Regions from separate parts of the Marinobacter sp. UBA2498 genome, predicted to be linked through region 2. Evidence: predicted binding sites of a transcription regulator. Region 2 holds the regulator's gene; each other region holds the start of a gene.
The links. The regulator sigma-54, encoded in region 2, starts transcription at its own class of promoters, with help from an activator protein. The targets are predictions, from matches to a motif close to ANTGGCATNNANNTTGCTNT.

Region 1: the regulator sigma-54 is predicted to act here: its motif matches at 866-885, upstream of glnK (P-II family nitrogen regulator).
Region 3: the regulator sigma-54 is predicted to act here: its motif matches at 1,020-1,039, upstream of B2W52_RS08810 (flagellar hook-length control protein FliK).

The regions. Positions count from the first base shown of each region.
Region 1 is NZ_DDOI01000090.1:11,326-13,567, forward strand. It holds gene B2W52_RS12595 (YifB family Mg chelatase-like AAA ATPase) at 1-295, opposite strand, end outside; gene B2W52_RS12600 (accessory factor UbiK family protein) at 359-613, opposite strand; gene glnK (P-II family nitrogen regulator) at 995-1,333, shown strand; gene B2W52_RS12610 (ammonium transporter) at 1,407-2,242, shown strand, end outside.
Region 2 is NZ_DDOI01000042.1:4,910-7,151, reverse strand. It holds gene hpf (ribosome hibernation promoting factor) at 1-40, opposite strand, end outside; gene B2W52_RS04575 (RNA polymerase factor sigma-54) at 142-1,668, opposite strand; gene lptB (LPS export ABC transporter ATP-binding protein) at 1,820-2,242, opposite strand, start outside.
Region 3 is NZ_DDOI01000064.1:80,617-82,858, reverse strand. It holds gene B2W52_RS08820 (PP2C family protein-serine/threonine phosphatase) at 1-637, shown strand, start outside; gene B2W52_RS08815 (Hpt domain-containing protein) at 630-977, shown strand; gene B2W52_RS08810 (flagellar hook-length control protein FliK) at 1,131-2,242, shown strand, end outside.

The DNA of each region.
Region 1 (2,242 bases), on a different contig from region 2:
TCTCGGCCGGAATCTGGCCCGAGGCCGCCAGAATGCCCAGGGCAATAGGCAGATCAAAGCGACCACCCTCTTTGGGCAAGTCGGCAGGGGCAAGATTAATGGTGATTCTCCGGGCGGGGAACTCGAACCCGGCGTTCAGAAGGGCACTGCGAACACGCTCTTTGCTCTCCCTTACACCGGTTTCCGGCAGCCCCACAATCGAGAGCGCAGGCAAGCCGCCTGAGAGATGGACTTCAACGGTAACGGCGGGCGCCGACACGCCAATGGTGGCGCGGGAATGAACGATAGCAAGCATGACAACCTTCCATGGTAATGACCGGAACTGCTTGCCCGGCGTCCTGCCGGGCGTGTCCGTGGTTTACTGTTTTGGCAGGGAATTTTCCAGTTCGGCTACCCGCTTCTCGAGTGCGTCCACCTTTTCACGGGTCTTCAGCAGGACCGCCTGCTGGGCGTCGAACTCTTCCCTCGTTACCAACTCCAGGCGGGACAGGACGGACATCACGGTGGCCCGGGCCTGGGTTTCAAAATCTTCCCGTGCAGCGCGGGCCATGTCCGGTACAAACTGGCCAAACTGGCCCTGCAGCTGAGCAAAAATATCCTGTGGACCTTTCACACATCACCTCACACATTTCTGAAATATCCGGCTTCGACTAAAAGAGAGGGCCTGTTACCGGTTTGCAGGAGTGTATCACACCGCAGCCCCTGCCATACTGTAGGCGGTCGGCCCTATAATAGCGGTCGAACGGTCAGGCAGCCCGCTCCAATTTGGCTCACTGGCCGGCTACCCGCTTCATTTTGGTGCACAACTTTGCGCCATTCTGGTACGCGGATATCGTAGCCTGTTGTTTTAAATATATTTTTTTGCGTTGGCATACCCGATGCTAAAGCTCTCGTACGCAATCCGCACGATTGGTGTGCGAGGTGGCAGCATCCCGAGCTCAACAACCGGCCGACGGGCCCTCACTGTTGAGACGGCTTTACCAAGGAGAAAGCAATGAAACTTGTGACAGCGATCATCAAGCCTTTCAAATTGGACGATGTCCGTGAGGCATTATCCGAGATTGGCGTTCAAGGCGTAACCGTCACTGAAGTCAAAGGCTTCGGTCGGCAAAAAGGCCACACAGAACTCTATCGTGGCGCGGAATACGTGGTGGATTTCCTGCCCAAGGTGAAGGTGGAAGTTGCTATCGGCGACAACCTTCTGGACCAAGTTATCGAGTCCATCACCAAGGCGGCCAACACCGGCAAGATCGGTGACGGCAAGATCTTCGTGACTGAACTGGCTCAAGCCATCCGGATCCGGACTGGCGAAACCGGCGAAGAAGCGGTCTGAACCAGCTCTGATTTTTCGATCAGCCAACGCAAAAAAATTTATAACCTGAAAAGCCTCGTGCGGAGGGCTTCATATGGAAAGCAATCTTAATCACATTTTTGAACTCCAGTATGCGCTGGATACCTTTTACTTCCTGATTTGCGGTGCCCTGGTCATGTGGATGGCCGCTGGCTTTGCCATGCTGGAAGCCGGCCTGGTGCGTGCCAAGAACACCACTGAAATCCTGACCAAGAACGTGGCCCTGTTTGCGGTCGCCTGTACCATGTACCTGATTGTCGGCTACGACATCATGTACGACGGCGGTATCTTCCTGAGCGGTGTAACAACCGTTGCCGAGATGGACGACGCAGCGATCGCGGGCGTTATTGCAGCCTCCACTGAAGCCGGCTTCGGCGACATGGGCGAATACAGTGGCGCTTCTGACTTCTTCTTCCAGGTTGTTTTCGTTGCAACCGCCATGTCCATCGTTTCCGGCGCCGTGGCTGAGCGCATGAAGCTCTGGGCCTTCCTGGCTTTCGCCATCGTTATGTGTGGCTTCATCTACCCGATGCAGGGTTCCTGGACCTGGAACGGCGACGCGGTATTCGGCATGTACGAGCTGAGCTACAGCGACTACGCCGGTTCCGGTATCGTTCACATGGCAGGCGCAGCAGCGGCCCTGGCAGGCGTTCTTCTCCTCGGTGCCCGTAAAGGCAAGTACGGCGCCAAAGGCGAAATCCGTGCCTTCCCGGGCGCCAACCTGCCCCTGGCAACGCTTGGTACCTTCATCCTCTGGATGGGCTGGTTCGGCTTTAACGGCGGCTCCACCCTGAAGCTGGGTGGCATCGGTGTCGCCAACGAAGTTGCCAACGTGTTCCTGAACACCAACGCAGCTGCAGCCGGTGGCCTGATTGCCGCCCTGATCGTGGC
Region 2 (2,242 bases):
GAGTAAGTTCTACGTGATGGCCTGAAATATTGAGTTGCATAGGCGTCTCCTGTTGTCATCGTTCCGGCTCCCGGGAGCCGGTCTGGGTGCTGGCGCATTGTGCGCCGGCAAATAGTACGTTGCGCCCGGACCCCGGGGTGTTCAGACCAGCCGCTTGCGTTCGTTCGAAGGCGGAATGTGCATGGCCTCCCGGTACTTGGCAACGGTGCGTCGCGCAACCTTGATTCCCTGTTCTCCTAGCATGGCTGCAATTTTACTGTCGCTCAACGGCTTTTTGGGCGTTTCCGCGGCAATCAGCTTTTTGATCATCGCGCGGATCGCCGTGGAAGAACATTCACCGCCTTCGTCAGTGCTGACATGGCTGGAGAAGAAATATTTCAGCTCGAAAATTCCCCGGGGGGTGTGCATGTATTTCTGGGTGGTGACCCGGGAAATCGTGGACTCATGCATCTCAACCGCCTGGGCGATATCAGAGAGGATCAGCGGTTTCATGGCTTCTTCACCCTGATCCAGGAATCCTTGCTGGTGCTCGACAATACGGGTCGCCACTTTCAGCAGGGTTTCATTGCGGCTCTGCAGGCTCTTGATAAACCATTTCGCCTCCTGCAACTGATCCCGCAGGTAGGTGTTGTCGGCACTGCTGTCCGCACGCCTTATAAGAGAAGCATAGCTGGCATTGACCCGGATGCGCGGTGCAATTTCAGGATTCAGCTCAACACGCCAGCGGCCATTGTGTTTGCGAACGATCACGTCCGGAATCACATAATCGGGTTCGGCCCGGTCAATGACATCGCCCGGCCGCGGATTCAGGCCGGTGATCAGCGCCAGGACATCCCGCAACTGGTCTTCTTTCAGGCGGCTGCGGCGCAGCAACTGGGCGTAATCGCGGTTGCCCAGCAGGTTGATGTAATGGGTAATTACAAGGCGTGCCTGGGCCAGCCAGGGTGTTTCCGGCGGCAGCTGGTTGAGCTGGATCAGCAGGCATTCCTGTAGGTCCCGGGCAAACACGCCGGGCGGATCAAAGTGTTGCAGGCGGTGAAGCACGGCTTCCACTTCATCCAGTTCAAGGGGGTCTTCATCGTTCTCATCCAGCAGTCCGGCGTGGATTTCCTCCAGCGGGCTGGTGATATAGCCCCGTTCGTCCACTGCATCCATCAGGGCATGGGCAATGGCCTGGTCCCGTTCACTGAGGTGCGTCAGATTGAGCTGCCATTCCAGGTGATCCTGAAGCGTTTCGGTCGGGGAATTACGGGTTTCGAAATCGTGATCGTTTTCGTCGTCGTTGCGGGCTGCCGGCGCTGGTGCGGACTGGTAGATGTCGTCCCAGGCGGTATCAACCGGCAGATCGTCCGGAATGTTGTCAGGAATCTCGTTCTCCGAGGACCAGTCCGGGCCGTTCTCGGATTCATCCCAGTCGCTGGCCGGTTCCGGGGCAGCTTCAGCGGCGGACTCGGTGGCGTTGGCCTCGCGCTCGTCGTTTTCGCTGGCTGCGTCGGTCTGGTCATCGTCCTCGGAGGTCTCCAGCATGGGGTTGGATTCCAGTGCCTGCTGGATTTCCTGCTGGAGGTCGAGAGTGGAGAGCTGGAGAAGCCGGATCGCCTGTTGCAGCTGGGGCGTCATGGTCAGGCTTTGACCCAGCTTTAACTGTAAGGAGGCTTTCATAACCATGGTTCAGGATCCGTCACTCATCAGCGCGTTGTGTCATAAGTCGTGAAAAAATCTTTATATGCCGGTTACTTGCCGTGATTTTAATTTACCCTAGCAAGTTCTTTGCCGAGTTTACTTGCTACAGATCATCAAAACAATCAGCCATTGGGTGTCAGAGTCTGAATTCGTCGCCGAGATAGACTTCCTTGACCTGCTGGTTGGCCAGGATGGCGTCGGCATTGCCGGAGGCGATGATGTGGCCGCCGGAAACAATGTAGGCATTCTCGCAGATGTCCAGGGTCTCACGCACGTTGTGGTCGGTGATCAAAACGCCAATGCCTTTGTCCCGAAGGTGCCGGATGATGTGTTTGATGTCACTGACGGATATGGGGTCCACACCGGCGAAGGGTTCATCCAGCAGGATAAAAGCCGGCTCCATGGCCAGTGCCCGGGCAATCTCCACCCGTCGGCGTTCACCGCCGGACAATGCCATGCCAACACTGTCCCGGATATGGGTGATGTGGAATTCTTCCAATAACCCCTCGAGCTTCTTCTCCCGCTCTGCCTTGCCCAGCCCCGGCCGGGTTTCGAGGAT
Region 3 (2,242 bases), on a different contig from region 2:
CTTTGAGGATGGCGATGACCTGACGCTCTGTTGTCTGGAAATGATGGACGAGGCGGGGCTGGCTACCCTGCCAGATCGTGCCGCACCGTCTGCTCTTGCCGGGCCGGCGGAATGGCGCTGCAGCTATGAAATCCGGGAAAGGACCCTCGGAGAGTTCAGTCCCCTGCCTCTGTTGCTTCATATCTGTATGGAGGTGCCGGGTCTTCGACGGAAGAGCGGCGAAATCTATACCCTGCTGGCGGAACTCTACAACAACGCGCTGGAGCACGGTGTTCTGGAACTCCCGTCAGAATGGAAGCACTCACCGGAGGGCTTTGGCCGCTACTACGCGGAGCGCAATCGGCGCCTGGCCAACGTGGAGGGTCACTACATCCGGTTCACACTGCACCATTCCCTGAAACCGGATGGAGGTCGGCTTCGTGTTATCTGTGAGGACAGCGGCCAAGGGTTTGATTTTCACAATCATCCCAGCGTGGCCCCCGGTAATTCCCCAACCATGAGCGGGCGCTATGCAGGGCGGGGCCTGCTGCTGTTGAAACGTCTGGCGGAGACCATCAGGTTTCATGAACAGGGCAATCATGTTGAAATTGTCTACGATTGGCAGTTCGCCCGTACAGCGGAGAATCGAGATGACTGATAAACCACACCTGGACGAGGAGGCACTGGCTGAGCTTCGAGACGTCATGGAGGACGAATTCGAAGTGCTGATACAGACCTATGTTGCAGATTCCCGCGACAGGATTCGGGGATTGCAAGAAGCCCTGAGGGCTGACGATAGTGACGCCTTTGCCAAGACGGCCCATAGCTTCAAGGGCAGTTGTATCAATATTGGCGCCCCACGACTTGGCGATCTCTGCCTGAGGGCGGAAATCGCAGGAAAGGAATCCCGGCTGGACGATGCCTCGGGATTACTGGATGACATCGCCCGGGAATTCGAACAGGTAATCGCAGGCCTGGATGGCTTGATGGTGGGGTGAATCAGGTCTATTCAGGCCGTTTGTCAGGCGAAGCAGGTGTGCGCTGGCATCACAATTGCTTTGTCCTTCGCATTGAGTGGATTAACCGCCCATGCACCGGCCAAGTCCGGCAAGGTGAGGGCGACAATGCGATAAAAGCGGCAAGAGGTTGCCATGGCCCAGATGGTTCTTCCCCAAACCCCCGCGCCCGGGACGCAACAAGATCCCGGCCCGTCAAAATCCGGAGCCAGCCGAGATCCGGCTGACAGGAAAAGCGATTTCGACTCTGTCTCCCAGGCTGAGCAAAAGCGGCTCGATCGCCAGAAGGCGGATCGGGCCGCTGAGGCCAGATCTGCCGATGAATCCCGGGCGGCCCGGGACACACCTTCAGAGACGAAAACGGAAGCAAACGCGAACGCTGATCCAAAGGGTGGCGAAAAAGCCAACGCTGCCACGGATGCTGAATCACAGGACGCGGACTGGGCCGCTGTAGCAGGTGATGGCAAATCAGAGCCGACGGCGCTTCCCCTTACCTTTGTCGAGTTGCAGTCCTGGCTGAATCCAAAAGCCGGAGGTGCCGGTGAGTCCGCCATGTCAGCTACAATGCCGGGAGTCGGCGTCAATGCTGCCAACGGTGTTTCGGGCCAAGCGAATTCCGTTGCCGGATTGTTCAGTGGCCTTCTCACAGGGGCCTCGGGTCAGAAAGCTCAGTCCGGATCCGGCGGTGTTTCCGGCGATGCGACACTGACAGATGTCATGAAGGCCTCAGTGCTCACCGACTCCGGCCGCAATGCGGATTCCGGCTCGTTGATCAATTCTGGCCGCTTCCAGTCCGCCATGGATCTGGTGTCCCAGCAAGCGGCCAATAATGCCAATGGGGCAGCAAAACTGACGGCCGAGAACGCTGCGCCATTACGAGGTTATGCTACGTCCATTGATGTGCCGGTAGGCCATGCAGAGTGGGGCGACAAACTGGTGGGCAAGCTCAGCTGGCTGACTGCCCGTAACATGTCGGTTGCCGAAATCCACCTGACACCACCGGACATGGGCCCCATGGAGGTCAAGGTCCGGGTGCAGAACGAGCAGGCGAGTATTACGGTCCATTCGGCCAATCCCGTGGTCCGTGACCAGCTTGAACTGCATTCCCACCGGCTCAGGGATATGCTGGGTGAGCAGGGAATGTCGTTGGCAGGCTTCGATGTTTCCGATTCGCCTCGCCAGCAGACCGGCGAGCAGGGCACCGGAAACGATAATGGCTCCGGTGGCGGTTCGGCATCGCTGGTCGC